DNA from 3 places in the uncultured Gilvimarinus sp. genome. Region 1 is predicted to be linked to each of the others. Evidence: predicted binding sites of a transcription regulator. Region 1 holds the regulator's gene; each other region holds the start of a gene.
What was found. Region 1 encodes PhoB, which activates phosphate uptake and scavenging genes when phosphate is short. Its sites were predicted from a motif close to TGTCATAAANNTGTAACA; they were not measured.
Positions count from the first base shown of each region.

Region 2: AACY82_RS11660 (phosphatase PAP2 family protein) is a predicted target of PhoB. The motif match lies at 9,018-9,035, and genes of this name have one in related genera.
Region 3: AACY82_RS09100 (ABC transporter permease subunit) is a predicted target of PhoB. The motif match lies at 7,244-7,261, and genes of this name have one in related genera.

Region 1 is NZ_CAXAUC010000005.1:50,034-60,909, reverse strand. Features, by position in the region: gene recG (ATP-dependent DNA helicase RecG) at 1-278, shown strand, start outside; gene AACY82_RS09920 (HDOD domain-containing protein) at 432-1,832, shown strand; gene AACY82_RS09915 (dicarboxylate/amino acid:cation symporter) at 1,842-3,095, opposite strand; gene AACY82_RS09910 (chorismate lyase) at 3,242-3,853, shown strand; gene ubiA (4-hydroxybenzoate octaprenyltransferase) at 3,846-4,715, shown strand; gene phoB (phosphate regulon transcriptional regulator PhoB) at 4,903-5,601, shown strand; gene phoR (phosphate regulon sensor histidine kinase PhoR) at 5,639-6,925, shown strand; gene AACY82_RS09890 (cellulase family glycosylhydrolase) at 7,014-7,997, shown strand; gene AACY82_RS09885 (dihydrouridine synthase) at 8,025-8,303, shown strand; gene AACY82_RS09880 (hypothetical protein) at 8,325-8,759, shown strand; gene AACY82_RS09875 (DUF885 domain-containing protein) at 8,768-10,570, shown strand; gene AACY82_RS09870 (hypothetical protein) at 10,631-10,876, shown strand, end outside.
Region 2 is NZ_CAXAUC010000007.1:30,012-40,887, forward strand. Features, by position in the region: gene xerC (tyrosine recombinase XerC) at 1-322, opposite strand, end outside; gene AACY82_RS11620 (DUF484 family protein) at 367-1,029, opposite strand; gene dapF (diaminopimelate epimerase) at 1,061-1,891, opposite strand; gene lysA (diaminopimelate decarboxylase) at 1,969-3,216, opposite strand; gene AACY82_RS11635 (ABC transporter ATP-binding protein) at 3,576-4,286, shown strand; gene AACY82_RS11640 (HlyD family efflux transporter periplasmic adaptor subunit) at 4,267-5,223, shown strand; gene AACY82_RS11645 (efflux RND transporter periplasmic adaptor subunit) at 5,220-6,392, shown strand; gene AACY82_RS11650 (efflux RND transporter periplasmic adaptor subunit) at 6,389-7,612, shown strand; gene AACY82_RS11655 (ABC transporter permease) at 7,609-8,847, shown strand; gene AACY82_RS11660 (phosphatase PAP2 family protein) at 9,076-9,825, shown strand; gene AACY82_RS11665 (DUF1206 domain-containing protein) at 9,872-10,669, shown strand; gene AACY82_RS11670 (lipid kinase) at 10,677-10,876, shown strand, end outside.
Region 3 is NZ_CAXAUC010000004.1:141,837-152,712, forward strand. Features, by position in the region: gene zapE (cell division protein ZapE) at 1-130, shown strand, start outside; gene rplM (50S ribosomal protein L13) at 278-706, shown strand; gene rpsI (30S ribosomal protein S9) at 721-1,113, shown strand; gene petA (ubiquinol-cytochrome c reductase iron-sulfur subunit) at 1,410-2,003, shown strand; gene AACY82_RS09075 (ubiquinol-cytochrome c reductase) at 2,005-4,056, shown strand; gene sspA (stringent starvation protein SspA) at 4,123-4,758, shown strand; gene AACY82_RS09085 (ClpXP protease specificity-enhancing factor) at 4,849-5,253, shown strand; gene AACY82_RS09090 (Yip1 family protein) at 5,397-6,014, shown strand; gene AACY82_RS09095 (phosphate ABC transporter substrate-binding protein PstS family protein) at 6,217-7,185, shown strand; gene AACY82_RS09100 (ABC transporter permease subunit) at 7,350-9,635, shown strand; gene pstA (phosphate ABC transporter permease PstA) at 9,651-10,876, shown strand, end outside.

The sequences.
Region 1 (10,876 bases):
TATCGCGCAACAGCAAGGCGCGCCTTAAAGTTATGCGCGAGAGCTCGGATGGTTTTTATATCGCCGAACAAGATTTAGAATTGCGCGGCCCCGGCGAAGTACTCGGCACCCGACAAACCGGCCAAATGGAGTTTCGGGTAGCCGACCTCCAGCGCGATAGCCATTTGCTGGACGCCGTGCGCGAGGCCGGAGAATTAATTATTGCGCGCGACCCCGTGCGGGCCAGCGCCATTATCGAGCGCTGGCTGGGTGGACGTGAGCGCTACCTGGGCGCGTAAAATGTTTTAAGCAAGCACCAACCGAGTGTGACCCAGATCACACTTTAAGTGCAACCGTAGCCGCTGCGTCAAATAGGCTTTATATTGTCAGCAAGGGCGCCGTGCAAACAACGATAGTTCGCCCAATGAGCACAACGACCAGGAGAAATTTCAGTGCCAGTACCTACCAGTGTCGAAACACTGCTCAGCAGTCAAAACATTACTTACGATTTGGCCTCGACCGCCTTTGAGGGCGAAGACCCGCTTATTTGGCACCAACAGCACTTGCGTCAGCAAGGTGCGGCACGCTCGATCCTGCTGCAGGATGACATCGGCCGGGTGCAAGTCGTATTGGGCGCCGACCGGCTATTGGATTTAACCGCCGTGAACCGGCATTTAAACCGCGAGCTGCGCGCCGCCGACGCGAGCGCCCTACAACAGTTTTGCGAAGCGAACCAATTTCAATCGGTGCCAGCTCTGCCACAGGTTGCGGGCCTGCTGACTTTGGTGGATGAACAACTACTCGAGCGCGACAGCTTACTGCTGGACTCGGGCGACGACACCCAACTCATTCGGGTGCACGGCAATGAATTTCAACAAATCTTAAAAGACGCCGTTGTCTGCCAACTATCGGCGCCTTTAGCGCCGCTGGAAGCCGACGACAGCGGCGCCGATGATTTAGCGCAAATAGAGGGCGCAATCAGCAACTTTACGCAGCTGCGTATTCGCCAACGTTTAGAAGAGACTTTAGAGCTGCCGCCGCTTTCGGACACCGCACAGCGTATTATCAAACTGCGGGTCGACCCTAACGCCGACATATCGGATTTAGCACAAATCGTCGAGACCGACCCAAGCCTGGCCGCACAAGTCGTAAGCTGGGCCGCGTCGCCTTACTATTCGGCCCCCGGTAAAATTAAATCGATTCACGATGCCATTGTCCGGGTATTGGGCTTTGATATGGTGCTCAATTTGGCCCTTGGGTTGGCGCTGGGTAAAACCCTGCACTTGCCCAAAGACGGCCCCAGCGGCGAGCTTCCCTATTGGCAGCAAGCGGTGTATATGGCGGCGACTATCGAGGGGCTGGTCACGGCTATTCCCCGCGAGTCTCGCCCCAGCTTTGGCATGGCCTACCTTACGGGCCTGCTGCATAACTTTGGCGCATTGATTATGGCCGAGGTGTTTCCGCCCTATTACGCACAGTTTTGCCGCCTGAGCGAGGCCAACCCTCACGTCACCCCACAGACGATTGAGCGCCATATACTCAATATGAGTCGCGATCAAATTGCCAGTAAGTTAATGGAGTTGTGGTCAATGCCCGAGGAAGTCGTAACCGGGCTGCGTCACCAAAGCAACCCGAATTACCACGGCGAAAACGCTATCTATGCCAAATTAGTGTATCTAGCGCGCATGTTGTTACGCCAGCACAATATCGGCACCGGCCCCTGCGAATCCATCCCCGACTCACTGCTGGATGAACTACAGCTAACCCGTGCCAAAGCCGAGGCCACTGTAGCCAATGTGATTGAATCGTCTGACGATTTAGAGCATATCGCCAGCGCTCTCAACCAAAACTAAAAAGCCAAGCTAGGCGTCCCGGTTGCGATAGCAATCCTCGTCTAGCAGATTCTCGCTCTTGGCCACCACGGTGGTCACAGCGGCGTCCCCGGTAATATTCACGGCGGTGCGGATCATATCCAGCAGTCGGTCCACGCCAATAATGAGCGCAATCCCTTCTTCCACAGGCAAGCCCGCCTGCTGTAACACCATGGCCAAGGTCACCATACCCACGCCCGGCACCCCAGCAGTACCAATTGATGCCAAGGTGGCGGTTAATACCACCATTAAATAACCGGCGATGCCCACATCAATACCGTAGGCCTGAGCGATAAACACCGTCGCCACGCCCTGCATAATTGAGGTGCCATCCATATTGATGGTGGCACCTAGTGGCAGAGTAAAAGAGGCGGCTTTGTTGTCGACCCCGAGCTTGCCCTCAACCGTGCTCATGGTAACGGGTAGCGTGGCGTTGCTGGAGGCGGTGGAAAAACCAAACACCATCACCGGGTACATTTTGCGCAAAAATATGAGTGGGTTAAGACCCGACAGCAGTTTGAGCAAGCCCGGATACACCACCAAGCACTGCAACACTAAAACACCCGCCACCGTTAAAAAGTAAAACAGTAGGTCCTGAAAAACCCCAAACCCCATAGACGCGAACAGCTTGGCCAGCAAGCAAAACACCCCGTAAGGGGCCAGCTGTACCAGCATCATAATCATGCGCAGTACCACATGGTTTAAGTTCTCAAAAAAGCTCGCCACCGGCTCGCCTTTGTCACCACTTTTGGCAATGGCCACCCCCAGCAATACCGAGAAGACAATCACCTGCAGCATATTGCCCTCGGCCATCGCGGCCACCGGGTTGCTGGGGAAGATATTAATAATGGTCTGCTTGAGCGACAGGTCAGTGTCCATGCTGAGCGCGCCAGTCGCCTCTAAATTTAGCCCCAGCCCCGGCCCCAACAGGCTGGCCACCGTAATCGCCAAGGTAATAGCGATGGCGGTTGTGAGCAAATACAGGCCGATGGTTTTAACTGCCAGCCCGCCCATCCGCGCCTGGTTGCCTAGCGTTGCGGTGCCGCACACCAGCGAGACAAACACCAGTGGCACCACCAACAGCTTAAGTGAGGCGACAAAAACCGCCCCGACCGTGTCAAATAAACCCGCAACCAGATACACCTGCACCCAGCTGTCCGCTTCGCGCCCGGTAAACAGGTTAAGCAGCAAACCGATGACGATGCCCAGCACCATGGCCAGTAATATTTTTTTGGTCAGACTCATAAACAATCTCTTACTGCGTGGGGCGCACATTCGTCGCCTTTATTCTTAACCTGCGAGGGTACCCCAGCGAACCGCAATTGTCCTGTGCTGTTAACCCCTACAGCTGCTAAAATGCCGCGTTTAACCCCAGTAGATCGAGGTATCGTTTGACCCAATCGCGCGCGCTACTACCACGCCCGGCAATATCACGCGGCGCGCCTGGCCGGTTTGCCCGGCGCGGGCTAGGGCTTTGGCAGCCGGCGGCCCACACCATTAGCGTGCCCCAACCGTTACGGCACTGGTTGTTTGATGACAGCTCGCTGACCGCCAAGTTACGCAAGCGCAGTGCCGGGCAACTACAAGTACAGGTATTGCGCCAATACTGGGGGCTGCCGACCTTATCGGAGCGCTGCACCCTTAAACAAAGCCGCAGCACCGCCCTGATTCGCGAGGTGTTATTGCTGGGGCCGGATGCCATTCCGTGGGTGTATGCGCGCAGTGTATTCCCCGCCGACAGCCTAACCGGCCGCTTGCGCCATTTACGCAAGCTCTCCAACCGCCCCCTGGGAGGCTTTTTATTTAGCCATCGGCAACTGGGGCGCTCACCCATGCAAATCGCCCAGCTACCACCTCACGAGCGGCTTGTGCCCCCCGTGGTACAGGGAGATGATATGCTCTGGGGCCGACGCTCAAAATTTTTTCTATTCGGTAAAACCTTACTGGTTAGCGAAGTGTTTCTGCCCGCGCTGATCGACTCCCGGACGAGACAACATGATTGATACCATCTGCCATCGCCTAACGCTGTACGCACAACTCACCCGCTTAAACCGCCCGATTGGCTGGCTGCTGGTGTTCTGGCCCACGCTGTGGGGGCTGTGGCTCGCCGCTGATGGTAAGCCGCCGGTGCATCTGGTGATCATTTACAGCGTGGGCGCTATCGCTATGCGCTCGGCCGGCTGCGTGATCAACGACTACGCCGACCGCAACTTTGACGGCCACGTTGAGCGCACCAAAGACCGCGTGCTCGCTACCGGCAAAGTCAGCGTCAAAGAGGCGTGGGCGGTGTTTGCCGCGTTAGTGCTACTGGCTTTTATTCTGGTGCTGTTTACCAACACCCTAACGCTGTATTTGGCCTTTGGCGGGCTGGCACTGGCCTGTAGCTACCCCTTTATGAAGCGCTACACCCATTTGCCACAAGTGGTACTGGGGGCAGCCTTTGCCTGGGGCATACCCATGGCATTTGCCAGCGTGCAAGGTGAAGTGCCCGAACAGGCATGGCTGATTTACTTTACCGTGGTGCTCTGGACCATCGTCTACGACACGTTTTACGCCATGGTCGATCGCGACGACGACCTGCGCATCGGCATTAAATCCACCGCCGTGTTGTTTGGCGATCAAGACCGCGTGATTACCGCTAGCTTGCAAGTATTGGTGGTGCTTGGCTTGCTCTTGATGGGCTCGCGGTTTGAGCTAAACGGCCTGTACTACATCGGGGTGGCCGTGGCGGCAGGGCTGTTTGTCTATCAACAGCGGCTGATTCGCTACCGTCAGCGCGGCCCCTGTTTTAGCGCTTTTCTCAACAACAACTGGGTCGGTGTCGCCGTTTTCGCCGGCATTATTGCAGGTCTAATAAAGTGGTAAAACCTCGCGGTTTTACCCGCAAACTGGCTTTGGCGGTAAAATTTACCGCCGGGCTGTCATAAATATGCAACAATTTAACCATTAAATACGCTTGCAAAGAAGGGGGCGAATCTACGCTGATCGGTTATCAGCCGCAGCCACCGCTTCACTGATTATCCGCAATTGATGGAACATACAGGCAGGCACTATGACAAGTCGCACCATCCTTATCGTTGACGACGAATCCGCAATCCGCGATATGCTGCGTATCGCCCTCGAGATGGCCGAATACCGCTGCTTAGAGGCCAGCAATGCACAGGACGCTCACGGCCTGATCGTCGATGAAAAACCCGACTTGATTCTGCTTGACTGGATGATGCCCGGCACCAGTGGCATCGAGCTGGCGCGGCGCTTAAAGCGCGACGAAGTTACCGCCAACATCCCCATTATTATGCTCACCGCCAAAGGCGAAGAGGACAATAAAATCCAAGGGCTAGAGGTAGGCGCCGACGATTATATTACCAAGCCTTTCTCGCCTCGCGAGCTGGTAGCGCGCCTTAAAGCGGTGCTGCGCCGCGCCGACCCCCACGCCAACAGCCACCAACCCATACAGGTTCAGGGCTTGTGCTTAGACCCATCCAGCCACCGCGTTACCATTAACGAGCGCGAAGTGGATATGGGTCCCACCGAGTTTCGTCTGTTGCAGTTTTTCTTAACGCACCAAGAGCGCGCTTACACCCGCAGCCAATTGTTAGATCACGTTTGGGGTGGTAACGTCTATGTCGAAGAGCGCACCGTCGATGTTCATATCCGCCGCCTGCGCAAGGCGCTAACGGTCGATCAACACGAAAACTTAGTCCAGACCGTACGCGGCACGGGCTACCGCTTTTCGACCAAGGCCAGCTAAAAGCCTCTGATCACGCCGATACAGGACTGACACCATTTTGCTACAGGGATTCAATGCCGAGCTGAAACGCTTGGCCGTTATCTTTATCATCGCCGTTATTATCGGCATGCTAATTGACCAGCTTGCGTGGACCTTGGTGCTCTTTGCCTTTTGGTATATCGGCTGGTGCCTGTGGCAAATGCTGCGCCTCAATATCTGGCTCAACGGCAGTCGCAAAAGCCAACCGCCCGAGGCGACCGGCCTGTGGGGCGACGTATTCGATGCCATTTACCACTTACAGCGGCGCCAAAAACGCGAGAAGAAAAACCTTCAGGCGGTTATCAATCGCGTGCAAGAGACCACCTCGGCCCTTAAAGACGGCGTAATTTTGCTCGACTGGCGCGGTTACCTCGATTGGTGGAACCCTGCCGCCCAGCGCTTACTGGGGTTTTACAACTCAGATCAAGGCCAATCGGTCATTAACTTTATTCGTCATCCGCGCTTTGTCGATTACTTTGAAGCGGGCGATTACTCCGAGCCGCTGGATATCCCCTCGCCGCGCTTTCCCGACAAGCGCTTGCAGTTTCAAATCACCCGTTTTGGTAAAAACGAGCGCTTGATTGTGGTGCGCGATATCACCCAAATTTACCACTTAGAACAAATGCGCAAAGACTTTGTCGCCAACGTCTCCCACGAACTACGCACGCCGTTAACCGTAATTAGCGGTTACTTAGAAACCATGGCCGACAACAATAAAACCCCCACCTGGGACAAGCCGCTGGAGCAGATGCAGCAGCAGTCCAAACGCATGTCGCTGTTAATTAACGATTTGATTATGCTGTCTAAGCTGGAAACCACCGATACCGGGTTTAACCAAAAACGCGTCGAGTTAGAGCCTCTGCTGCAAACCGTAAAGTCCGAGGCCGCCGTGCTCAGCGACGAAAAGCAACAAACTCTCACCCTTGAATGCACCCCCAAGTTATCGATCATTGGCAACGAAAAAGAGCTACACAGCGCGTTTTCTAACTTAGTGGTTAACGCCGTCAAATACACCCCCGAGGGGGGCAAAATTGCCATGCGTTTATGGCGCAGTGGCCCACGTATTTACTATTCGGTCAGCGATAACGGCGTCGGCTTTGACGCCAAACATATTCCGCACTTAACCGAGCGGTTCTACCGTGTGGATGCCAGCCGCAACAGTGGCACCGGCGGCACCGGGTTAGGGCTCGCAATCGTCAAGCATGTATTGCTGCGCCACGATGCCGAGCTGCAAATCAACAGTGAAGTAGGTAAGGGCAGCGTCTTTACTTGCGTGCTACCCGCCAACGACACAACCCTGTCATAATTTTTTAACGACAATCGCCTATCGACGCATCAAATCGGGTTAAACTGTAGGCAAACCCGATCCCTTTTGGCGGAAACAGATAGGCAGCATGAAATTATCGCTATTACTTATAACCCTCTTGCTCATCAGCGGCGCCAACGCGGCTGATACCCCCTCTACGGCAACGTTTAGTGTTAAAGGCCGCCAGTTGTTTGATGCCTGTGGCGAGCACTTCGTGCCTATGGGACCCAATCGCATGGTGTTTTGGCTTGACCGCACCGGGTTATCGAGCTTTAGTGAGATCGCCAAAACCGGCGCCAACACCGTGCGCATCGTCTGGAGTACCGAAGGCAAACCCGCCGAATTGGACGCTGTGTTAAAAAATGCGTTTAAGCAAAAACTGTTTCCTATTATCGAGCTGCACGACGCCACCGGCGACTGGTCTAAGTTGGACTTACTGATCGACTATTGGACGCAACCCGAGATAGCCGCCACCATCGCTAAACATCAGCGCTACACAATTGTTAATATCGGCAATGAAGTGGGCGACAAAGTCGCCCTTGATGCGTACACCAAAGGCTACACCCGCGCCATTACCCGTTTGCGCGAGTCGGGCTACCGTGTCCCCTTAATGATCGATGCACCCGGCTGGGGCAAAGATATCGATACCTTACAAGCGGCGGGGCCAGCGCTGATAAAAGCCGACCCGCAAAAAAATATTTTATTGTCGATCCACATGTGGTGGCCCAAAATGTGGGGCTTTGATGCCGCCCGGGTACGGGCCGAAATGCAAGAGTCTGTCGATGCCGATTTACCGCTCATTATTGGCGAGTTTGGCGATCGCTGGGATGACAGTGAAGGCGGCGCGATTCCCTACCGCACCATTGTGCAAACGGCTCTGGAATTTGACATTGGCTTTTTGCCTTGGTCATGGGGCCCGGGCAATAAACCCCAAAAACATCTAGACATGAGTGACGATGGTACCGTCGAAGGATTAACCGGCTGGGGCCGCGAAATTATGCTCGACGAAACCTACGCCATAGCCCGCAACGCCAAGCGCACCCACTTACAAAATACCGGCGAATGCCCGTAACCGGGCGCGCCAAAAATCGGAGCGACTATGAACCTACCGGAAAATCAGTTGCGCGATAACAAACGCAGTAATTTTTTGCGCCGCAACTACGACAAAGTAAAACACAAATACGCCGGAAAAATTCGCCACAAAGCCATTGAACGGGCGCGCACTCGCATTTATTTGCACGGCCGCAAGCCAGAAGATTACGAGCCGGATGTGCTAGAGGTTATCGTCAAAGAAGAAGAAGACAAAATCATCAGCGAGTATAAATCCCGCGGTATCGTAGCGCTGATTGCCGCGCTGGGCTTGAGCTTGTTTCCGTAAGGCAGAGGGTAGGGCGACGATATGTTTCGGTTTCTCGCTAAGTCGGCTTTAGCCACGGTTATTTGGAAGCGCTACCGGCGCCCCATCGTATCGACGCTAGCGCTGTTTATCAGTTACTTTTTTATCGCCATGGTTCACAGCGATTACGTCTCGTGGGCAACCACCACAGCGCAACACGACAACCTTTGGGCATCGTTTGTGGTTAAGTGGCTAGCGCTCATCGGCATTACACTTTTATATTATTGGTTTAATACCCGCAGCCTAGCAAAAATCAATAACGAAACCGATGCCGAGCGCCACACAAAACCTCACAATAAACAATCGCGCCGTACGGCCCATCCGCCACCCGAGGCGGCAGGCCCAGACCCTTTTGCCAATATTCGCAGCAAAGACAAACTGCGCAGTCGCGCCGATGTCGCCATGGAACAACCCAGACAAAACCACAAACACCACTAAGGACTTTCATGAGTTTAACTAAGCGCGTGATAATAAGCGCTCTACTGCTTTTGGTTAGCCAGTTGTCAGCGGCGAGAACCGCCGACCAACAAGCACTCGCTCTGTTCGAGCAGTTTTTTGAAGAGCAAGTATCTCTTAGCCCTATGTACCAAACCCATTTAGGGCGCAAAACCCACTATGGCGAATGGGACGATATTAGCTCCGCGCAAAGTGCGCTGTATCACAGACTCAACCAGGATCAACTCACCCGATTAAACGAACTCGACAGCAGCAAACTCAATGCCGATAACCAGTTCAGTGTCGAGTTAATGCGCTTCGAACTTGAGCAAGATATTAATAGTTACCAATGGCGCGATTACAACTACCCGGTCAACCAGATGTTTGGCCTACACGCCACCGTCGTTTCGTTTTTGATCAACTCACACCAAATTACTAACGTCGATGATGCGACCGCTTATATCTCGCGCCTGCAAGGGGTTAAGCCGTTACTGGAACAATTAAGCGTTAACCTTAAGCGCCGTGCACAAAAGGGCATCTTGGCTCCGGCTTTTGTCTACCCACAAGTGCGCAGCGACATCGTCAATATCACGACCGGCAAACCATTTAATCAAGACGCCAGTGAGTCGAGCCCGCTCCTGGCCGACTTTACGCGCAAAATAGATGCGCTTGAGATAACGCCTGAGCGACGCACACAATTACTGAGCGACGCAAACCAAGCACTACTCAAAAGCGTTCAGCCCGGCTACCAACAGCTGTTAACGGTGTGGGACAAACTGGCCGAACAAGCTGACACCCGTGACGGTGTGTGGAAGTTTCCCCAAGGCGATGCCTACTATCAGTTCGCACTAGCGAACATCACAACCACCGACATGAGTGCCGACGAAATCCACCAGCTGGGACTGGCCGAAGTTGCGCGCATTCACGCCGAGATGGAGCATATTAAAAAGGCCGTAGGCTTCGCTGGCAGCTTGCCGGAGTTTTATAAAAAGTTGCAGGACGACCCCGAACTCTACTACCGCGACAGCGACGCAGGCCGAGCGCAGTACCTTAGAGACACCCGCGTCCTGATCGACACTATGCGCGACCGCTTGCCCGAGCTATTTGGTCACTTACCTAAAGCCGATCTACGCGTAAAAGCGGTGGAGCCGTTTCGCGAGAAGTCGGCCGGTAAAGCCTTTTACCAATCGCCTGCCGCCGACGGCTCGCGCCCGGGTATTTATTACGTCAATCTGCACGACTTAAGTGCCATGCCCCGCTACCAAATGGAGGCACTCGCTTACCACGAGGCCTTGCCCGGCCACCACATGCAAATTGCCATTGCCCAAGAGCTTGCCGATTTACCGGCGTTTCGCCGCCACGGCGGCTACACCGCCTACACCGAAGGCTGGGGCCTGTATGCCGAGCAAGTGCCCAAGGAAATTGGCCTTTACGCCGATCCATACTCTGACTTTGGTCGCTTAAGTTTTGAGCTATGGCGCGCCGTGCGTTTGGTGGTAGATACCGGCATCCACCACTTAAAATGGACCCGCGAGCAAGCCATTGATTACTTTGTCGCTAACACGCCCATGATTCGCGATGACGCGCGCCGCGAGGTCGAGCGCTATATCGTTATGCCGGGTCAAGCCACCAGCTATAAAATCGGCATGAACGCCATACTTGCGCTGCGTACTCAAGCCCAAAGGGAACTAGGCGAAGACTTCTCCCTCAAAGCCTTTCACGATCAAATATTGGGGGCCGGCGCGCTGCCATTAAGCATTCTGGCGCGGCGCATACAACGCTGGATAGCACCCCGCGCGGACGAGCCGCAATGACGGTGATACAATTGCCGACCTATTCGCACTGAACCTGTTTACCGACCATCAAGAGGCTTTATGCACACACTGATTCGCACCGCGCTTACTTTGCTACTCACGACCGTCGCGCTAAATGCCCACGCCGATTTAAAACAGCTGGGGACGGACTTTCGCACCATGATGTCAAACTACACCATGAACCAAGCCATAAAACAGCGCTGCCCGGATATTACTTTACCCGAAATGCAATCCCGGCCTATCGTCGAGAGAGCCATGCAAAATAAGCTTGGTATTCAGAATTACATCCAGCTGATGATGAGCATC
Region 2 (10,876 bases), on a different contig from region 1:
CCTGTAGGCCCTCGGCGGGATTGGCGTCCGTCCAGCCGCGCTTTATGGCGAAGCGAAAAAAGCTGCGCAGCGCCGATAACCAGCGCGCTAAGGTTTTGCCGCCGCTGCCGGTGCGGTGTTGCTGGGCGAGCAGCAGGCGCAGCTCTTGGTGATTGATGGCGCTAAAGTTGTTTAGGCCGCGGGTTTCGGCGTATTGCTGCAGCTTGCGCAAGTCGCGCCGGTAGGCGTCTAGGGTGCGGGCAGAGAGTTGCTTTTCTACCCGCAGGTATTGTGTAAAGGCCTCGACTTCAGACTCTAGTGGCAGTGCTTCAGATGTGAGCATAAGCCGTCTCTTTGATGGCGCCGCAGGTTATGTTTTGCGTCGTTTTATTGTGGCAAATAGCGCGGCAGTAAGCGGTTGAGTACCTCGGCAATATAGGCTAAAAACAAGGTGCCCATGCTGGAGCGATAGTACTTAGGGTCGCGGTTGCCGATGACCAGCAGGCCAAAGGTTTGGCCGTTGCTGAGCGGTACGGTTGCCGCCGAGCCCACCTGCATGGCGGCGTCGCCAAACAGATATGCTTTTTCTTTGTCGCCCAGCTTGCCGCAAAACGAGCGATTACTTTTTAACAGTGCGCCAATGTTATCGCGGGCTTCTTTTAAGCTAACCACGCGCGCCTGTGAGCCTCCGATGCTAGCGGTGTCGCCAAACAGCAAGGTGCGGGTAAAGTGGATACCAAACTCTTTGTCAAAGCTGTAGTGCAGCGCGTCGATAATGTCGCCTAAGTCGCGCCCCTCTAGTAGCTCTAAGATCAGCCGTTTGGTTTTATCAAACAGGCGATCGTTGTCGCGGGCGTTATCGAGTAAATGGCTTAAGCGGTGGCGCATATCCATGTTGCGATCGCGCAGCACCGCCACTTGGCGCTCGACGAGGGAGATGGCGGTACCACTGTCGTGGGGCAGTTCGATCTCGGCCAGCAGGGCCGGGTGATCAGAAAAAAACTGCGGGTGCGCCATCAGGTAGCGAACCACGTCTGAGGCGCTTGGCATGGGAGGCGTGTTGTCGCTGTTGTCCGTCATATTAAATTTTGACCTGTCCGTGAAATACACTGGTCGCGGGGCCGGTCATAATGACCGGTTGGCCTTCTCCGGCCCACTGAATGTTTAGGTGACCGCCGGGCAGCTCGACATCGACGTTGTCATCTAATATGCCCCGCAGCCGGCCGGCGACGACGGCGGCACAAGCGCCAGTGCCACAGGCGAGGGTTTCGCCCGCGCCGCGCTCGTAAACGCGCAGTTTGATGGCGCCCGAGTTTATTACTTGCATAAAGCCGGCGTTAACCCGGCGGGGAAAACGCGGATGAGACTCTATTTGCGGGCCCAGGCTCTCTACCGGTGCGCTGTCGACGTCATCGACTACGTATACCGCGTGGGGGTTGCCCATGGAAACTGCCGATACACTGATGTCGTGATCGCCCACCGTAAGAGGGTAAACCACCGCGCGATTGTCGGCGGTAAATGGGATCTCGGCAGGCTCCAGCACTGGCACGCCCATGTCGACGCTGACGTTGTCATTTTCATCGACGGTGAGCACCATAACGCCCGAAGCGGTTTGCACCCGAATAACATTTTTCCCGGTCAGGCGGCGATCGCGCACAAAGCGGGCAAAGCAGCGCGCGCCGTTGCCGCAGTTTTCGACTTCGGTGCCGTCGGCGTTAAAGATGCGATAGCAAAAATCCACATCGGGTGAGGTGGGCACTTCGACCAGCAGCAGTTGATCACAACCGATACCAAAGTTGCGGTCGGCCAGCGCTCGCACCTTGTCGGCGCTAAGGCGTATTTTCTGGCTGATGCCGTCGATGACAACAAAGTCGTTGCCAAGGCCGTGCATTTTAGTAAACCGCAATCGCATAGGGGTTCCTGATGCTGACTTCTTAAATGATAGACCAACCATATTATCGTAATTGGCCGGTCTTTGCCCATGCCGCGCTATTGCTCGACGATATGCTCGCCGCGAATCATATCGACAAAGCTCTCGCGCTCGCGGATCACGTGGACTTGGTCGCCGTCCACCAAGATCTCCACCGCGCGGGCGCGAGTGTTGTAGTTCGAGCTCATGGTAAAGCCGTAGGCGCCAGCGGACATCACCGCGAGGTAATCGCCGGGGGCGAGGGCTAAATCGCGATCTTTGCCTAAAAAGTCGCCGGTTTCGCATACCGGACCGACTAAGTCCCAACGCTTGGCCTGGGCTTTAGAGGGCGCCAGTTGGCGAATGTCTTGCCAGGCTTGGTACAGAGCCGGGCGGATATTGTCGTTCATGGCGGCGTCGATAATGGCAAAGTTGTGCGCCTCGGTGGGCTTTAGGTAGAGCACTTTGGTCAGCAATACCCCGGCATTGGCGGCAATCGAGCGGCCCGGCTCAAACATCAGCGCCAGTTCGCGGTCACCGATTTTGGCTTTAATGGCCGCCATATAAGTCGCCACCTCGGGTGGCTGCTCGTCGCGGTAGGTGACGCCCAGGCCGCCGCCCAAATCTAAGTGGCTAATCTGAATGCCATCGGCGCTGAGGTTATCCACCAGCACCAGTAACCGGTCGAGGGCATCCAAAAACGGGTCCAGCTCGGTTAACTGCGAGCCGATATGGCAGTCGATGCCCTGGATATCAATGTTGGGCAGCTCGGCCGCGCGGCGATATACCTCGGGGGCGCGGTTAATATCGATGCCAAACTTGTTCTCTTTGAGCCCGGTGGAGATATACGGGTGGGTTTTGGCGTCCACGTCCGGGTTAACACGCAGGGATACCCGTGCGATTTGGCTCTTCTCTGCGGCGACCTGGCTTAGCAGCTCTAGCTCGGCCTCGGACTCGACATTAAAGCAGTGAATGCCCACCGCCAGTGCTTTGGCCATCTCGGCGGCGGTTTTACCCACGCCCGAGAAGACAATGCGCTTGGGGTCGCCGCCGGCGGTCAGTACCCGCTCTAGCTCGCCTCCCGAGACGATATCAAAGCCGGCGCCTAAGCGTGCCAACAGGTTGAGTAGGGCGATATTAGAGCTGGCTTTTACGGCGTAGCAAATCATGCCGGGGTGCTGGCCCAGCGCCTGGGCATAGGCTAAGTAGTGCTGGGTAAAGGCCGCGCGGCTATAAACGTACGCAGGGGTGCCATATTGCTCGGCGATGTCGCTTAAACGCACATCCTCAGCGTACAGCTCTGCGCTGCGCTCGGTAAAAAAAGACATAAGATTCTCTCTTGGACTAATCTGCCGGTGTGGATTCTGATGGGGCGGAATCTTCAGCGGGCAAGTACAGCGGGCCCTGCTGGCCACAGCCGGTACACAGGCAAATCAGGGCGGTGGCGCATAAAAGCCGTAGATAGGTCATAAACTCGTCACAGGTTGTGGGCGAACAAAACGGCTAGTATAACCGCCGACTCAGGCGGGAACAATTATACGAATCGGTTGCGGTTATACTCTGGTATACATTCTTTGCATTTCCTTTCTTGCGACGAATTATACGACATTGTACAACAGGGACTCCGGCAGCTTGCACCTTTACTATCTATCCCAATAATCGGGTGTTCGACAGCGCGGCCTACAGGATGAACGTTTTGAACCAAACTATAATAGAGCTGGAAAACCTGCGTAAAGAGTACCGCAGCGGTGAGATATCCGTGGCGGCGCTACAGGGCGTGAGCTTTGCGATCGCCGAAAACGAATTTATTGCCATCATGGGGCCCTCGGGCTCGGGCAAGTCCACCCTGATGAATATTCTCGGTTGCCTCGATCAGCCCAGTTCCGGTCGCTATCATCTGGGCGGGCGCGAGGTCAGCACCATGAGCGATGACGAGCTGGCCGCGGTGCGCAACCGCGATATCGGCTTTGTGTTTCAGTCGTTTCACCTGTTGCCGCGGCTTAATATCGTGCGCAACGTGATGTTGCCGCTGAAATATTCCGACATTGACCCGGCCGATGCGCGCCAGCGCGCCCGCGATATGTTGGCGCGGGTCAACCTTGAAAACCGTCTAGAGCATGTGCCCAACGAGCTGTCCGGTGGCCAGCGCCAGCGGGTGGCTATTGCCCGGGCCTTGGTGAACCGCCCAAAAATTATCTTTGCAGATGAGCCCACCGGTAACCTCGACAGTAAAACCTCAGTTGAAATTATGGAGTTGTTCTCGGAGCTACACCGCGCCGGGCAAACCATCATCTTGGTCACCCACGAGCCCGAAATTGCCGAGTACGCGCAAAAGGTTATTCATATGCGCGATGGACAAATAGAAAAGGTAGAAATCAATGCGTCTCGCACTGTGTAGTTTGTTGCTGGCACTGCTGAGTTTGCCAGCGCTAGCCGAGCCTTTGTTGTTAAGCGGCGAGGTAGCCGCGCGGGACTCGCAAATGTTTGTTGCACCGGAAACCGACGAATGGATAGTACAAATTGCCTGGATGGTGGAAGAGGGTACCCGGGTAGAGCCGGGCGATGCCGTGGTGCAATACGATTCTGCCAGTGTTGCCGCCAACCTGGAGCAACTAGAAGAGGGCCTGCGCAAGGTAAGAGCCGAGAGCCGGCGCAATGACTTAATACAAGATTTAGAGCTGAGAGAGGCGCAGCACTTATATGACGTGGCGGTTTTAAACTTAAAAAAAGCCAAGTTCGATGCCGGTATTCCCAGTGAGCTGTTAAGTGAGTTGCAGTACGAGCAATATCAGTTGGCGCTCACTCAAGCCATAAATGATGAGGTGGAAACCCGCAAAGCGTTGGCCGTAAAAAAAGAAGATGTTGTCGCTGAAAAACAGCGCAGCCAAGTGGAGATTGCCGGCGCTAAAAATGAGCTGCGCCGGGTGCAGTTAATGCTTGATAGTATGACGCAATACAGCGCGCGATCGGGCACCGCTATGTACGTCGATCACCCTTGGACCCGCAATAAAATTCGCCAGGGTGATTCGGTCGAGCGCGGCTTTAGTGTGCTGGAGATCCCCTCCACCGACGACTTGCATGTGCGTGCTTGGCTGAATGAGGTGGACATTGCCCAAGTCCATGAGGCACAACAGGTCAGTATCGGTTTTGATGCCCGCCCGACACTCCAGGTAGCCGGTGTTATTGAGCGTATTGGCAAGCAAGCCGAACCGAAAAACCACTGGGGCGATTCAGGTTATATCGATGTCGATATTCGCTTTGACAATAAAAAATCATTGGGATTGTTGCCCGGTATGAGTGTATTAGTGGAAGTTAGCCCGGAGGGCTCGCCATGACTTTTGCCCGAGTATTTACGGTTGCTGTACTGGCGGTATGGCTAAGCGCCTGTGGTGGCAGCGATGAGCCGACGCTAACCGTCAGTAAATCGGATATTCCGTTGGCGATTCAAACCACTGGCGAGTTGGCGTCGGCGCGCACCATCGAGATCGGCCCACCCAAAGTAAAATACACTTGGCAATATAAGCTTTCTTATTTAATACCTGAGGGCACGTGGGTAAAAAAGGGCGACCGTATTATGGCCTTTGACGCGCAACAGCAGCACTCGCGTTTGCGCGATTTGCAAAACGCGTTAGCCACGGAGCAACAGCGCTTAGAGAGCCAAGCATTGGACAATAAGCAAGAGCGAGAACAGTTAGAGCTGGATTTGGCCGAAGCCAAAATGGAGCTGGAAAAAGCCACCCTTAAATCGAGTAACGTCGATGATTTGATGGCGCGTTTAGAAGTCGAGAAGTTACGTATTGATCGTCATATTGCCGAGCTGAACTATGACATGGTGGATTTTCGTCGCGCCAACCGTATCAGCCAAATGGCGGTCGACCGCGAAATTACTGAAAGCGAAGTGTCGCGCTTAACCTCGGAGGTAAATGAACAGCAGGACGCCATCGAAGAGATGCAAATTCAAGCGCCGCGCCCTGGTATTGTGGTTTACAAGCCTAACAACGAAGGCGATAAGCCCGCTGAAGGCGATCAGTTTTCGGTGATTCAAAAAGTGATTGAGCTACCTGATTTAGAGAGCTTAATTATCGAAACCACCGTCGACGAACAGATTGCCCACAAAGTTAGCGCCGGTGACCGGGTAGAAATTAAGTTAGATGCAGTACCCGAACGCACGTTTACCGGCAAGGTGGATTCGCTGGGGCGAATTGTGCGTTTGAAGTCGCGCCGCGAGCCCAGCAAAGTGTTTGATGCTGTCGTCCGTATTGATAACCCCGACACCGATGCGATGCGGCCGGGGATGGCAGCACGCTTGTCGATCGTGCAGCGCATTGAGCCAAATGCCGTGGCACTGCCCCAACAAGCGTTAATGTATCGGGACGATAAAGCCTATGTGCGTGTAAAAAGCTTAACCGGCGAGCGCCAACAAGAGGTGAAAGTAGCGGCGCGGCAAGCTGGCGAGGCGATTATTACCGAGGGTTTGAATAATGGTGACGAGGTGATGCTGTGAGTTGGCGCTGTAAGTTAACGCGGGCGGTAGCACCCGGTGTGGCGATGATTTTTTTAACGGGGCTGATGGCCTGCTCCAGCGAGCAAGAGTCGACGACCTTAACCATGGTTGTCGCTCCTAAGCCTTTTGAGTTTAGCGTGCCGGCCAAGGGCGAGTTAATCTCGGCCGAAGAGGTGACCATCAACGCCCCGTCGGGTAACCGGGGCCGGTTAACCTTGGCGTGGATGAAAGAGGAGAACAGCCGGGTTAGCGCCGGCGACGTCGTGGCTCGCTTTGATGGCACTGAGCACGAGCTTGAAAAACAGCGCGCCGAACTTGAGCTTGCCAAAAATTCATTATCGCGCGATGTAACCTCGCGCGGCTTGGGACAGAACCAGTTTGCCATTGTTCAGCAAGCCGGTGAGGTCGCGCAAGAGAAGGCGATGGTCGAGCGCTTTAGTGTGGACGATTTAACCGTCTACTCAAAGAATGAAATCATCGACCAATTGTTAAGCAAAGATTATTTGGCCGCGCAACAGGATTATCTCGACTGGCGCCAAAGCTCGCAAAAAACGCAGGGCGAGGCGCAGCTACAATTGTTAAGCCTTGAGGGCAAAAACTACCAAGATAAAATAAAACTGCGTCAGGGGGCACTGGAGCACCTAGAAGTGCTGGCACCGGTTGGTGGTATTTTGATTCACGCCAAAAACTGGCGTGGAGAAAAAGTCCGCGCCGGCCAAACATTATGGCCCGGCTCTAAGTTGAGCTCGATTCCGAGTTTAGAAAAACTACAAGCACGCCTTTATGTACTCGAGACCGAGGCCGCCGGAATTGAGATTGGTCAAAACGCCGAGATTTTATTGGACGCCTACGCCGATAGACCGCTCACCGGTAAAGTGGTGGCGCTGGCTAACATTGCCGCGCCACGGGACACCCGCAGCCCCACCAAATATTTTGAGGTGATCGTAGCACTGGATCAGTCCGACCCGAGTTTTATGCGCCCGGGGCAAAAGCTTGAAGGCGACGTTAGGGTTGCGCATAAAGATAATGCGTTGAGCATCCCCAACCAAGCCGTATTTAAAGATGAACATGAATCCTGGGTTTATGTAAAGCGCGGCGGCGGGTTTGCCCGTCAGGTTATCAAAACGGGCTTGCGCAGCCTCACCCAAACTGAAGTGGTCGCGGGAATAACCGCTGGTGATGAAGTGGCGTTACTGAAGCCCGCGGGAGAAACCTTGTGAAGAAATTAAAAGAAAGCTTCTTAGAAGCATTAGAGCAGCTGTGGTTTCACCGTTTGCGCACCTTTTTAACCTTGCTGGGCATGATCTTTGGGGTGGGGGCCGTTATTGCCATGGTCAGCGTCGGTGAGGGCGCCGAAAAAGAAGCCCTGCAGTTGATCGAATCTATGGGGCTGCGCAATGTGTTGGTTGAAGAAAAGTCTATTTATGGCGAGCGCTTGCGCGATGTGCGTAAGCACTCGGTGGGGCTATCGCTGCAAGATGTGCGCGCCAGTATGGAGACGCTGCCCTTTGCGCTTAACTACAGTGCCGAGAAAAAAATCGAGGTGTACGCGCTGTTTAGCCGCAATGCTGACAGCGACAGTGAGGTCTTAGGCGTGACACCAAGCTTAAGTGAGTTGGGCAGTTTGCAGGTGGATCGCGGCCGTTGGCTAACGGATGACGACAACCGCTATTATCGTCAGGTGGTGGTGATCGGTACTGCGGTGGCTAATCAATTGTTTCCCCGTGGCGATGCTGTCGGGCAGACCCTTAAAATTAACCATCTGTGGCTGGAGGTGGTGGGGGTACTGAAAAGCAAAAACCTGAGTAAAGATAATTTTCAGGGCGTGCAGTTGTCCGGTGAAAATAACCGTATTTATATGCCCCTTGAGACGGCCTTAAAGCGTTTTGACTTTCGCGATATGGCCTCGGAGATCGATGCATTTAGGGTTGAGTTAAGCCCCGGCATTAGCCCTCAGGTGGCCGCTAAAAACCTCGGCCATTTGCTTGACCGGCGGCACGGCCAAGAGCAGGACTACAATATTGTGGTGCCCGCCGAGCTGCTTAATCAGCACGAGCAAACCCAGCGCATCTTTAACATTATTATGTCCTGTGTGGCGGGAATTTCGCTGCTGGTGGGTGGTATCGGCATTATGAATATTATGCTGGCGACGGTGCTGGAGCGCACCAATGAGATTGGCCTACTGCGTGCCATTGGCGCCACTGAAAAAAACGTGCGCGACCAGTTTATTATCGAGAGTGTCACCATCGCCGGTATTGGTGGCTTGCTGGGCATTGTGCTCGGCTTTAGCTTGGCGGCGGTGATCTCGACTTTTGCCGGCTGGCCTGTAGCCTGGTCGTTAAATGCGGTGGTGGTCGCGGTGTTGTTTTGTACCGCCACAGGTTTGATTTTTGGTATTTATCCGGCGATTAAAGCCTCACAGCTCGACCCGATCACAGCGTTGCAGCACGATTAAACCTGTGCGCCGGCCAAGTGCCGGCGCACCTCCTACCTTTTTGCGCTGATCTTCTATCGCCGGATTTTGCAAACTCTACCGGTTCGCGTCGTAATTTACAGAGCGCGTGCTCGCTAGCTGCGCGCGAGGCCGTGTGTTGCGGGGCTGCGGCGATGGCGTTGTTCTTGCAATATCCTATAGTTCTAACAACTAGACTGATAAATTCAACATATATTTAGGGTTGTGGGGATGATGGGATTTAATCGTTTTTTTACCTGGCTGGGCAGTCGTGAATTAACCGTAATGTGCGTCGTGTTTGCATTGCTGGCATCAATATGGGTGTTTGCCGAGATCGCCGACGAGGTGACCGATGGCGAAACACACGAGTTTGATCGCAGCGTATTGTTGATGATGCGCACTGCCGACGATGTCTCCGATCCTATTGGGCCCGGCTGGGTCGAAGAGATGGGACGTGATATCACCGCACTGGGGGGCAATGTGATATTGACGCTATTAACGTTGCTGGTGATGGGGTACCTCGTCTTGTGCCAGCGCCGCCGGTTAGCGTTAGTGGTGTTGGTGGCATCACTGGGCTCGCTGGGCGCTAACACCCTGCTTAAAGATTCCTATGAGCGCGACCGACCGGATTTAGTCCCCCACGGGGCCGAGGTGTATACCGCGAGCTTTCCTAGCGGTCACTCTATGGTGGCGGCCGCGACTTACTTAACCTTGGGGGCGCTGCTGGCTCGGGCCGAAAAGCGCCGTCGTTTAAAGGCGTATTATTTGGTCGCCGCGCTGACGATTACGTTGCTGGTGGGGGTTAGCCGGGTGTATCTCGGTGTGCACTGGCCTACAGATGTTCTTGCTGGCTGGACGGCGGGGGCTGGTTGGGCCCTAGCGTGTTGGTTGCTGGCCGGTTGGTTACAGCGCCGTGGCCAAGTCGAGCCAGAATCGAACAACCCTAGTGCTTTAGCGTCAGCTGATGAGGCGGCTAAGTAATGTGCCGCCACCTTCTTGGATTTAATCAAAACGTAAAGGATTTTAAATGAGTACACCCCTAGTTATTTTGGCCAATGTTTCCGCCATCGGCGTACTCGCACGCATGGGGTACACCGCACGCGCTCTGGTTTATTTAATGGTTGGCTCGCTCGCGGTTATGACGGCGATTGGGGTGGGAGGCGAAACCACCAACAGCCGTGGCGCTGTGCGTGAAATTGCGCAACAACCTTTTGGTCAATTTTTGTTGGTATTGCTGGTGGCGGGCTTGCTGGGCTACGTTATTTGGCGCACGACTCAAGCGTTGACCGATACCGATGATCACGGCACCTCGGTTAAAGGCCTGGGCGTGCGCGCGGGGTTACTTATTAGCGCAATTACCCACGGAACCTTAGCGCTGTTTACGGCAAAGCTGGTGTGGTCTGGCTCTGACGATAGCAGCGGACAACCGACGTGGCTGTCGTCCGACCCGGGGCTCTGGCTACTGGCGGCGATCGGCGCGGGAATGGCGGTTGCGGGCGTGGCACACATGGTAAAAGGCTGGAAGGTTGGCTATGAGAAGTTTATGCGTTTGCCGCCCTCGCAAATTGTCTGGATGCGGCCGCTGTGTCGTTTTGGTTTAGTGGCGCGCGGTGCGGTGCTAATTTTGATTGGCGCTATTCTCGCGCGTTCCGCTATCATGGCCCGCAGCTCTGAGGTGAAAGGCATCGCCGATGCGTTGAACACTTTGCGCGACAACCCCTACGGCGCCTGGATGCTAGGTATCGTAGCGGCAGGACTCTTTGCGTTTGGGTGTTATAGTTTGCTAGAGGCGATATTCCGCCGCATTGATAGCAATGACGAATAAGGTTGATATGAAAGCCCCGCAGATACGTAACGCTCTACTGATTATTAACCCTAAGGCGCGCCAGGGCGCCGAGGCGCAGTTGGATGACGGGTTAGCGCGGTTAGAGCAGGCGGGTATCAGCGTCGAGCGGTTAGCCTCCCAAGGGCCAGAGCAAAGCTGCCAAGCGGTGCGCGAACGCAAAGATAATTTGGACTTAGTCATCGTCGG
Region 3 (10,876 bases), on a different contig from region 1:
GGTGTCGGCCGCCGCGCCGCTCGATCAACTATACAGTGGGGGTAGGCTGTCGTTTGAGTTTGCCCGCACGGAGAGTAGACTGCTCGAAATGCAGAGTCATGAATATCTCGCACGCGAACATCACCCGTAAGGGCGGGTTCCCGGGCGAATGTCGTCGATTGTTGGACGTGCCGGCGGCGCCGGTAAAAAACTTTAGAAAAGGCTTGAATTGGACGTGCGCGTTATGTAGTATTCGCGCTCTTTTTGTGGGAAGCACCACCTAGTAGGCAGGTATAACATGAAGACATATAGTGCTAAAGCAGAATCAGTCGTTCGCGATTGGTTCGTGATTGATGCAGATGGTAAGACTCTGGGCCGTATGGCTGCGGAGATCGCTACTCGTCTGCGCGGTAAGCACAAACCTGAGTACACTCCCCATGTTGACACCGGCGACTACATTGTAGTCATTAACGCAGAGAAAGTTCGCGTTACCGGCAAAAAAGCGACTGATAAGATGTATTACCATCACACCGGCTACGTCGGTGGCATCAAGTCAATTAGCTTTGAGAAGTTGATCGATAAAGCACCGGAGCGCGTGATTCAGCGTGCTGTTAAAGGCATGTTGCCCCGTGGCCCACTCGGTCGGACTATGTTCAACAAGTTGAAAGTGTACGCAGGTAGTGAGCATCCGCACACTGCTCAGCAGCCGCAAGAACTTACTCTCTAAACGGAAAGCTGATTATGGCAGTTACTCAATATTACGGTACCGGCCGTCGTAAGACCTCGACCGCTCGAGTGTTCATTACTCCCGGCACCGGTAAAGTTACGATTAATGATCGCTCGCTAGACGAGTACTTCGGTCGCGAAGTTGCACGCATGGTCGTGCGCCAGCCACTGGAGCTCGTCGAGCTGACCGATAAATTTGATATTAACGCCACTGTTGCTGGCGGCGGTAGTTTCGGCCAAGCCGGTGCTATTCGTCACGGTCTGACTCGTGCCCTGATGGAGTACGATGAGACTTTGCGCCAGTCGCTGCGTGGAGCAGGTTACGTTACCCGCGACTCGCGTGCGGTTGAGCGTAAGAAAGTTGGTCTGCGCAAAGCACGTAAGAAGCCGCAATTCTCCAAGCGTTAATTCGGTTGTGCCTTGTCTGCCGGGCAACTGGTGGCAGCTGGCTTTTAAAAGCGCTCAGGGTTACCCCTGGGCGCTTTTTCGTTTGTGGGGTATCGTTTTGTCGCCCGTTTACTGCTTTGTGTCGGTTCAGCCGGCGCTGCTGTAGCCCTTACGCCACGCGGCCTCGCGTGGTTATTCTTGTAACAGGCGCACAATTTCTTTAAGATTGGCCAATTTTTACAAGACAATAACACTATTCTAAATCGTTGAAATTCAGTGATTTACTGGCCGTTGATGCTGTTAGGGGAGAAGTCGTCATGACCAATGACGTTGTCAATAAAACGCGCCGCCGCGTGTTAACCGCTGCTACCACAGTAGTGGGTGCGGTAGGTGCGGTAGGTGCTGCGGTACCGTTTGTGGGTTCCTGGAATCCAAGTGCCAAAGCCAAAGCGGCAGGTGCACCGGTAAAAGTCAATGTAAGCAAAATTGAACCAGGCGCTATGATTACCGCTGAGTGGCGGGGTAAGCCGGTTTATATCGTGCGTCGCACAGAGCAAGTTCTGAGTACTTTGCAGGGTAACGACGAACTGCTACGCGACCCGGCTTCTGAAAAGCCACAACAACCCGCCTACGCGCAAAACCCCACCCGATCCATTAAGCCCGACTACCTGATTTTGGTAGGCCTTTGTACCCACCTAGGGTGTGCGCCGCTATTTCGCCCGGAAGTGGACTCGGTAAACCTGGATGGCGGTACGTGGCAGGGCGGCTTCTTTTGCCCGTGTCACGGTTCTAAATTCGATCTCGCTGGACGTGTATTTAAAGGTGTTCCAGCGCCAATTAACCTTCTGGTGCCACCGCATAAGTTCGATAGCGATGCTGTGGTGACCATCGGTGTGGATCAGGAGGCATAACATGAATTGGATGAAAGGTCTGTGGAATTGGGTCGATGCGCGTTTGCCGGTACAGCGTGCGTGGGATACCCATATGGGCAAGTACTACGCGCCTAAAAACTTTAACTTTTGGTACTTTTTTGGTGTTTTGTCGCTGTTGGTTTTGGTTAATCAGTTATTGACTGGTATCTGGCTGACCATGAACTACAACCCCAGCGCTGACGGTGCGTTTGCTTCGGTCGAGTACATCATGCGCGATGTCGACTACGGCTGGTTGCTGCGCTATATGCACTCTACCGGCGCCTCGGCGTTTTTTGTGGTGGTGTATCTGCATATGTTCCGCGGTTTGATGTACGGCTCTTATAAAGCGCCGCGCGAGCTGGTATGGATTTTTGGTATGACCATCTACCTAGCCCTGATGGCGGAAGCCTTTATGGGCTACGTGCTGCCTTGGGGGCAGATGTCCTACTGGGGCGCACAGGTGATTGTGTCCTTGTTTGGCGCCATACCTGTCGTCGGTGACGGCTTGGTTGAGTGGATTCGCGGTGACTACCTAATCTCGGGGATTACCCTAAACCGCTTCTTTGCGCTGCATGTGGTTGCCTTGCCGATTGTGCTGCTGGCGCTGGTGGTGTTGCACTTACTGGCGTTGCACGAAGTGGGTTCTAACAACCCCGATGGCATCGAAATTAAAAAGAACAAAGACGAAAATGGTATTCCCAAAGATGGTGTACCTTTCCATCCGTTCTACACCGTGCATGACTTGGTGGGCATCGCCGTTTTCTTGTTCGTGTTCTGTTTTGTGCTGTTCTTTATGCCAGAGATGGGTGGGTTCTTTTTGGAATACGCCAACTTTGAAGAGGCGAATAACCTTAAAACCCCAGAGCACATTGCGCCGGTGTGGTATTTCACCCCGTTTTACGCGGTACTGCGTGCAGTGACCTTTGATATAGGCCCCTTGAACTCTAAGTTCCTTGGGTTGATTGCCATGGGTGCTGCTATTGCCATTTTGTTTGTGTTGCCATGGTTGGATCGCAGTCCGGTTAAGTCGATGCGTTACAAAGGCCACATCAGCCGTATTGCGTTGATTGTGTTTGCTGCAGCCTTTGTGATTTTGGGGTACTTGGGGGTAAAAGCTCCTACACCCGGTCGCACGATTCTGGCGCAGATTTGTACGGTATTGTACTTCTTGTACTTTATTGCCATGCCGTTCTGGACCACTCGGGAAAAAACCTTTCCGGTACCTGAGCGCGTAACCAGTAAAGGCTTGCCCACCTATATGGTGATTGCAGGGTTTGTCCTGTTCGCGATCTTGGTGGTTGTACCGATTAAAGCGGTGGGCGCCGAAAGTCACTTTGCCTGTGGCGCTATTCCCTGCGACGAGATTGAAACGGACTTGTCCGATAAGGCCTCGTTGCAACGCGGCGCAAAGTACTTTGTAAACTACTGCATGGGCTGTCACTCGGCTAAGTATTCACGCTTTGAGCGCGTGGCCGATGACTTGGATATTCCTCACGATCTGATGCTGGAAAACATGGTGTTTTCCGATAAGCGCATTGGTCAGCTGATGGAAATTAGCATGAAGCCCGACTTGGCGAAAAAGTGGTTTGGGGCTTCCCCTCCGGATTTAACGCTGGTGGCACGGGCGCGCTCGCCTGAGTGGCTGTATACCTACCTGCGCAACTTTTATAAAGATGAGTCGCGTCCTCTAGGCGTTAACAATCGTGTGTTTGCCAACGTCGGTATGCCTCACGTCTTGTTAGAGCTGCAAGGTCTGCATGAGTGCGGAGCAGGCCCTAAGCTCGATCACCATGGTCACGCTGAGCGCGATAACTTGGGTAACCAAGTAATGGATGAGCACTGTGGGGCGTTGGTCGAGGGCGATATCAAAGGCAGTATGTCAGATGATGAATTTGATAAAGCCGTTTACGACTTGGTTAACTTCTTAGAGTATGTTGCTGAGCCGTCGCGTATGCACAGCGAACGTATAGGCATTTATGTACTGCTGTTTTTGTGCGTATTTTTTATCTTTGCCTATCTGCTAAACCGCGAATACTGGAAAGGTATTCACTAAGCTTTTTTAAAGTGGGTGGCATTTTGCCACCCATATTCTTTGTTGTATAACTATTGAGGTGCCCTAATGGGTGTTGTGACCAAGCGCTCATCCATGACTTTTTTCTCTGACGCCCATGACCATTACAGTCATCGGGTACGTATTGTGTTAGCAGAAAAAGGCGTGACGGTTGATTTGGTGGATGTCGATGTCGACAACAAGCCGCAAGAGTTAGCGGATTTGAATCCCTACAATTCATTGCCGACACTGGTTGATCGCGATTTGTCTTTGTATGAATCCAAAGTGATGATGGAGTATCTCGACGAGCGCTTCCCGCATCCACCGCTGTTGCCGGTGTACCCTGTGGCAAGAGCTCAGAGCCGATTATGGATGTATCGCCTAGAGCGCGACTGGGCGCCCTTGGTGGATCTCATCAAACAAAGCGATGATAAAGCCCAGGTAGAGAACGCGCGTAAAGAACTCAAAGATAGCTTGCTAACCATTGCACCTATTTTTGCCGAAATGCCATTCTTTATGAGCGATGAGTTTACCATTGTCGATTGCTGCTTAGGGCCTATCCTGTGGCGCTTGCATTCGCTGGGCATTGAGTTTCCCAATACTCGTCAAAGCCAGCCGCTTAAGCAGTATATGGAGCGTCTGTTTGCCCGTGAGTCATTTCAGCAAAGCCTGACTGAATTTGAACGGGAAATGAACCCCGCTTAAGTCGCTATAGGCGCGGTGTAAACGCGCCTATTAACTTCTTACGGTCTTTTCCGTAGGGGGTTGCCACACTCAGCGCCGAGGAGAGAAGCCATGACAATGACCTCTAGTCGCCCCTATATGATTCGCGCGCTCTATGAGTGGATCGTGGATAACAACTGTACTCCCTACCTATTGGTAAATGCACACGCTACCGGTGTAGAAGTGCCGCAAGAGCACATTAACAAAGATGGGCAGATCATTCTGAATATTGCCCCCGCTTCGGTGGTTGATTTGAACATGCTCGATGATAGTGTGTCTTTTAGCGCCCGATTTGGTGGTGTGCCACGCCAGCTGTTTATCCCCTGTTATGCTGTGTTGGGGATTTATGCCCGTGAGAATGGCCAAGGTATGGTGTTTGAAGCCGAGGCCGAACCACCAGAGCCGCCCAAGCCGCCAGCACCTTCTGGCAGTGATGACAGCGATAGTAAGCGTCCGAGTTTACGGGTGGTGAAGTAGGCCACTTTTGAGTGTATATTTCGTTGTACGTTTAGTAGTCCTTTCTATATAGCTAATACTTATTTGCGGCTGTCATCAGCCGCTTGTTATCTTTGATCCTACAGATCCACTGAATAATAAGAACTCAGACGTAGGAGAAGTATATGGCGATGTTTCAGCACACTTTGGGCATTTTCACCAACCCCGACCGCGAATGGCAGCGTATTCGCAACGAAGAACACAGCTTTTTTAAGGTCTACTGGACTCATGTGCCGCTATTGGCTCTGATTCCTGTTCTGTGTGCCTATTTTGGCGTTACCTACCAAGGCTGGAGTATTGGCAGCGGTGGGATGGTGAGGCTAACCTCTGAAAGTGCATTAATTCTATGCGCGTTTGCCTATTTGGCTGAGTTAGCGGCCGTGTACGTGCTGGGTGAATATATCAACTGGATGAGCCAGAGCTTTGGCGTGGATGACGAGGCGAGTAAGCGCCACTATGAGGGTACAGCTCTGGCGGTTTATTCCGCGACCCCCATGATGCTGGCGGGCTTGGTACTACTTTGGCCCGAGTTGTGGCTTGTGGCCGGCGTATTTATCGCCGCGGCCTGCTACTCGACGTATCTTATTTACGAAGGCATTCCCATCTTAATGAATATTCCAAAAGAGCGCGGCTTTATTTACGCCAGCTCTGTCATTACTGTCGGCTTAGTGCTGGCCGTGGTCGTCATGGTGGCGACTGTGATCGTCTGGAGCTCGGGTATGGGGCCGATTTACGTGAGCTAGTCGGTAAGCTCCTTTGGTATTGATAAAAAGCGGCTTAGGCCGCTTTTTTTGTGCTTGTAATTAGAGGTCAACAAGCGCTGCCGCTGAAATATGTCGGTTCGGTGACGGTTTTCTTACAGTCTGTCACATAACTGTCATACAGGGTCGCTAGAGTGCGCCCGAGATCAACATTTAACGGCTGTAATCAATTGAGGAGCGCTCCATGAACGTCACCACCTTTATTCGCGGCTTAGGCCTAGCCGGTGCTTTGCTTAGTACGGCGGCAGTAGCCGACCTAGATCCACAACTACCCGACTATGAGGCCGCCTCCGGCGTCTCTGGCAATGTGAATAGCATTGGCTCGGATACGTTGAATAACCTGATGACCTTGTGGGCCGAAGAGTACGCCAAATACTACCCCAACGTAAATATTCAAATTCAAGGGGCGGGTTCGTCAACTGCGCCGCCTGCGCTGACAGAAGGCACCGCTAATTTTGGCCCGATGAGCCGTGAGATGAAGGCCTCAGAGATTCAGTCATTTGAAGCGCACCATGGTTATAAGCCGACGGCGGTACCGGTTGCGATCGATGTGGTGGCTGTCTACGTAAATAAAGATAACCCTATTAAAGGCATGACAATGGCTCAAGTCGATGCCGTTTTCTCGGCTACCCGTTTATGCGGTTACGGCGAAGATATTACCCGCTGGGGTGATCTCGGCCTTGACGGGGCTTGGAGCAACCGCGACTTTACCATTTACAGTCGCAACGCAGTCTCTGGCACCTATGGCTTTTTTAAAGACGTTGCACTGTGTGGCGGTGACTATAAAGCGAGCATCAACGAGCAGCCAGGTTCTGCCTCTGTGGTGCAGGGCGTTAGTGAGTCGATTAATGGTATTGGCTACTCGGGTATCGGTTACGTAACCTCAAGCGTGCGCGCTTTGCCGCTAGCGGCAGAGGAGGGGCAGCCATTCGCCCCGGCCGATGCCGCTCACGCCGCCGATGGCAGTTATCCAATGGCTCGCTTTTTGTATGTCTACGTTAATAAGCACCCTAATCGTCCGCTTAATCCGTTGCAGTCTGAGTTTTTAAAAATGGTTTTGTCTAAACAAGGGCAAGAGGTCGTGGTGCGCGATGGTTATATCCCGCTGCCAGCCACCGTTGCCAAGCGCGTTAGTACTGAGCTTGAGCTTTAAGTCGTTGTGTTAACCGTGACGGCAAGCCGCACCGCGTTAGAGCTTGCTGTCACGGCACTGTAACAAAACTGTCATTTTTCGTTGTTAGCATGCCGGCCAATTAACATAACAAGTGCCAACTGGGTCGGCCGGCCCGCTTTCTATCAGCATCAGGATTACGGACTATGAGTGAGATAACTCCAGCTGGGGCGGGGGGCGAGAGTCTAATGCCCAATGCCGAGCAGCGGGCCAGGCTGCGTAATATTCGTCGCCTGAAAGATAAATTTTCACGCTGGGGGGTCGCGAGTGCAGGCCTCGCCGTAGTTGGTGCACTGGGATTAATTTTCTTTTACTTGTTCTCTGAAGTGGCGCCACTATTAAAAAGTGCCGATGTCGAGGTGCTTGAACGCTATGATCACTCGCAAGTGACTGCGCTGGGAGATCCCGAACACTTGGTGTTAGAGCGTTACGAGCAAATTGGCGCCAGCTTTACCGCCGGTGGTGATGTGCAATTTTTCTCGGCCGACAATGGAAGCGCACTAAGCGCTTACCAAGTGCCTCGTTCCGAGGGCGCGCAATTTTCAAGTCTGGGTTTTGGCACCCCGGTCGATGGCTTAGTCGCTTATGGCTACGACAATGGTCAGCTGGTGCTTAGTCAACTGAACTATAAACTAAGCTACCCAAACGACACGCGCAAAATCACCCCCGAGCTAGTATACCCTTTGGGCGAAGAGCCAATTGTGATGGATAGCGAAGCGCGCGCACTGGCAACGGTTGCGGTGCAAAAGACGGCACGCGGCTATGCTCTGGCGGCTGCCACCGAGGACGGCCGCTTGCTGCTCGGTCGCTACACGACGCGTGAAAATATGATCACCGGTAAGGTGACGACCAGTGGTCGCGTAGACGCCTTGCCTGCACTGCCAAATGACGCAAAAGTGCGTTTTATCCAGCTGGATAAAACCGCGAGTCACTTGGTTATTGCCGACAATCAAGAGCGCTTGCATATTTACGATGTCGCCGATGCTACAGCGATGAGTTTGACCGAAACGGTCGCAACCGAGCGCGGCCAAGTGACGGCACTGCAATATTTGGTGGGTACGGGGTCGCTGGCGGTGGGGACTAATCAAGGCTCTGTCAGTCAGTGGTTGTTGGTGCGCGATCCGCAAAACACCTATCGCTTACAACCGGTGCGCGACTTTGAACCGCTGCCGGGTGCGGTCACAACCATAAGCCCGGAATACGCACGCCGTGGTTTTTTAGTCGGCGACGATCAGGGCACGGTGGGCATTTACTATGGCACGTCGTCGCGCACCTTAATGGTTAAGCCGATGACTGATGGCGCGATCGAGCAGTTGGCAATTTCCCCCATCAACGGCAAGTTGCTAATTTACGATGCATCGGGCCAGCTTAGTGTCGCCAGTGTTTGGAATCAGCATCCCGAGGTGTCGTTCAGCTCGCTGTGGCAAAAGGTTTGGTATGAAGGGCGCTCCGAGCCCGAGTATGTATGGCAGGCGTCATCCGGTGGCGATGAGTTTGAGTCGAAAATGAGCTTGGTGCCGCTGTCATTGGGTACGCTTAAAGCCGCCTTTTTTGCCATGTTGTTTGCGATTCCCTTGGGTATCGCCGGGGCGCTTTATACCGCCTATTTTATGACCCCCAAAATGCGCGGTTTAGTAAAGCCATCCATCGAAATTATGGAGGCTTTACCGACGGTTATTTTGGGTTTTCTGGCCGGCTTGTGGCTCGCGCCATTTTTAGAAAATCACTTGCCTGCCGTCTTTAGCATCCTGATTTTTATGCCGATTATGATGGTGCTGGTGGGCTTTGCCTGGAGCCGTCTGCCGCAGAGTATTCGGGTGCGTGCCCCCGAGGGGTGGGAGGCGGCGATTTTGGTTGTGCCTATCTTGTTGACCGGCTGGTTCTGTATTGCTTTAAGCCCCCATGTTGAGGTGTGGTTTTTTAGCGGCAGCATGCGCCAGTGGTTTACCGACTACGGCATTAACTATGATCAGCGCAACGCTTTAGTTGTCGGTATGGCGATGGGCTTTGCCGTGATTCCCACGATCTTTTCGATCGCCGAAGACGCCGTGTTTAACGTTCCGCGCCATCTTACTCAGGGCTCGTTGGCCCTGGGCGCCACTCGCTGGCAAACGGTGGTTGGGGTTGTGCTGCCCACCGCGAGCCCCGGTATTTTCTCGGCGGTGATGATGGGCTTTGGTCGCGCCGTGGGCGAGACCATGATTGTGCTGATGGCGACCGGCAATAGTCCGGTGGTGAACTTTAATATTTTTGAAGGTATGCGAACTTTATCGGCCAATATTGCGGTGGAGTTGCCCGAGACAGCGGTTGCCAGTACCCACTTTAGAGTGTTGTTCTTGGCCGCACTGGTGCTCTTGGCGTTGACCTTTATCGTCAATACTTGCGCTGAAATTATCCGTCAGCGCTTGCGCAAACGCTATAGCAATCTGTAACTGGGAGTCGAGGCAATGAAACATTGGTTAAAAAGTGGCGCTCCCTGGGTTTGGCTAAACGGCGGCGCCGTCGCGGTTTGTATGGTCATGGTGGTGGGGCTGATTGGTTTAATCGCTATTCGCGGTTTTGGGCATTTTTGGCCCGCCGATGTTGTTCAGATGACGGTCGTTGAACGCGATGGTACATCGGTTGCAATTTTAGGCGAAGAAGTCCGCTCTGAGGTGGTTCCCGCCGCCTTGGTGCGGGGCGCCGGTTACAACGTGCCCGAGGCGCAAGAGCTGGTTACCCGTTACTTGGTGAAACAGGGTAATCGTGACATTAATGCCAGAGACTTTAACTGGTACCTAGATGTGGGCATGAGCGAGTGGCAGAAGCCGGAAAACGCTATGGTCATTGAGCGCCGTGAGTGGGGTAACTTTTACGGTTTTCCGGTGGCGCTGTTAGAAAACGGTGAGGTCATCGCGACTGCTCAAGATAATACCTTTTGGGATCAAGTGCAGCAGCGGGTGGCGCGCAGTGTTGCGCTGCACAATGAGATTCGCCACATAGAGAAAGTCGATATTGGCCGTATTAACCATAAGCTTGAGCGCATCCGCTTAGACCGCCGAGGACTGGAGTTGGACGGCGCTGATTCGGCGCGCATGGCCGAGGCCGACGCCGAGTTTAGTGCGCTACGCGCCGAGCTAGATGAGCAGTACCGAGTGGTTAAAGCTGAGCGCGACGAGCTTTATCGCCAATTAAAGCGCGATACCCTAAAAGCACAAGTGGTCGATGGCCAAGCGGTGAGTATTGCGCTGCAAAACATTGTCCGTTTAACCCGCCCAAACGCTATGGGTGTTTTTGCCAAAATGGGGCAATACGTCGAGCGCTTCTGGGAGTTTTTATCGGACGAGCCCCGCGAGGCAAATACTGAAGGGGGGATTTTTCCCGCGATTTTCGGCACTGTCACCATGGTCATTGTAATGTCTATTATCGTTACGCCCTTTGGTGTGCTGGCCGCGATTTATTTGCGCGAGTACGCCAAGCAGGGGCCGGTGCTGCGTGTTATCCGAATATCCGTGTATAACTTGGCCGGTGTGCCATCCATTGTTTACGGTGTATTTGGCTTGGGCTTTTTTGTGTATTTTTTAGGGGGAAGCCTCGATGAGTTGTTTTACCGAGAGTCGTTGCCCGCGCCCACCTTTGGTACGCCAGGCTTGTTTTGGGCCTCATTGACGTTGGCGTTGCTCACTTTGCCGGT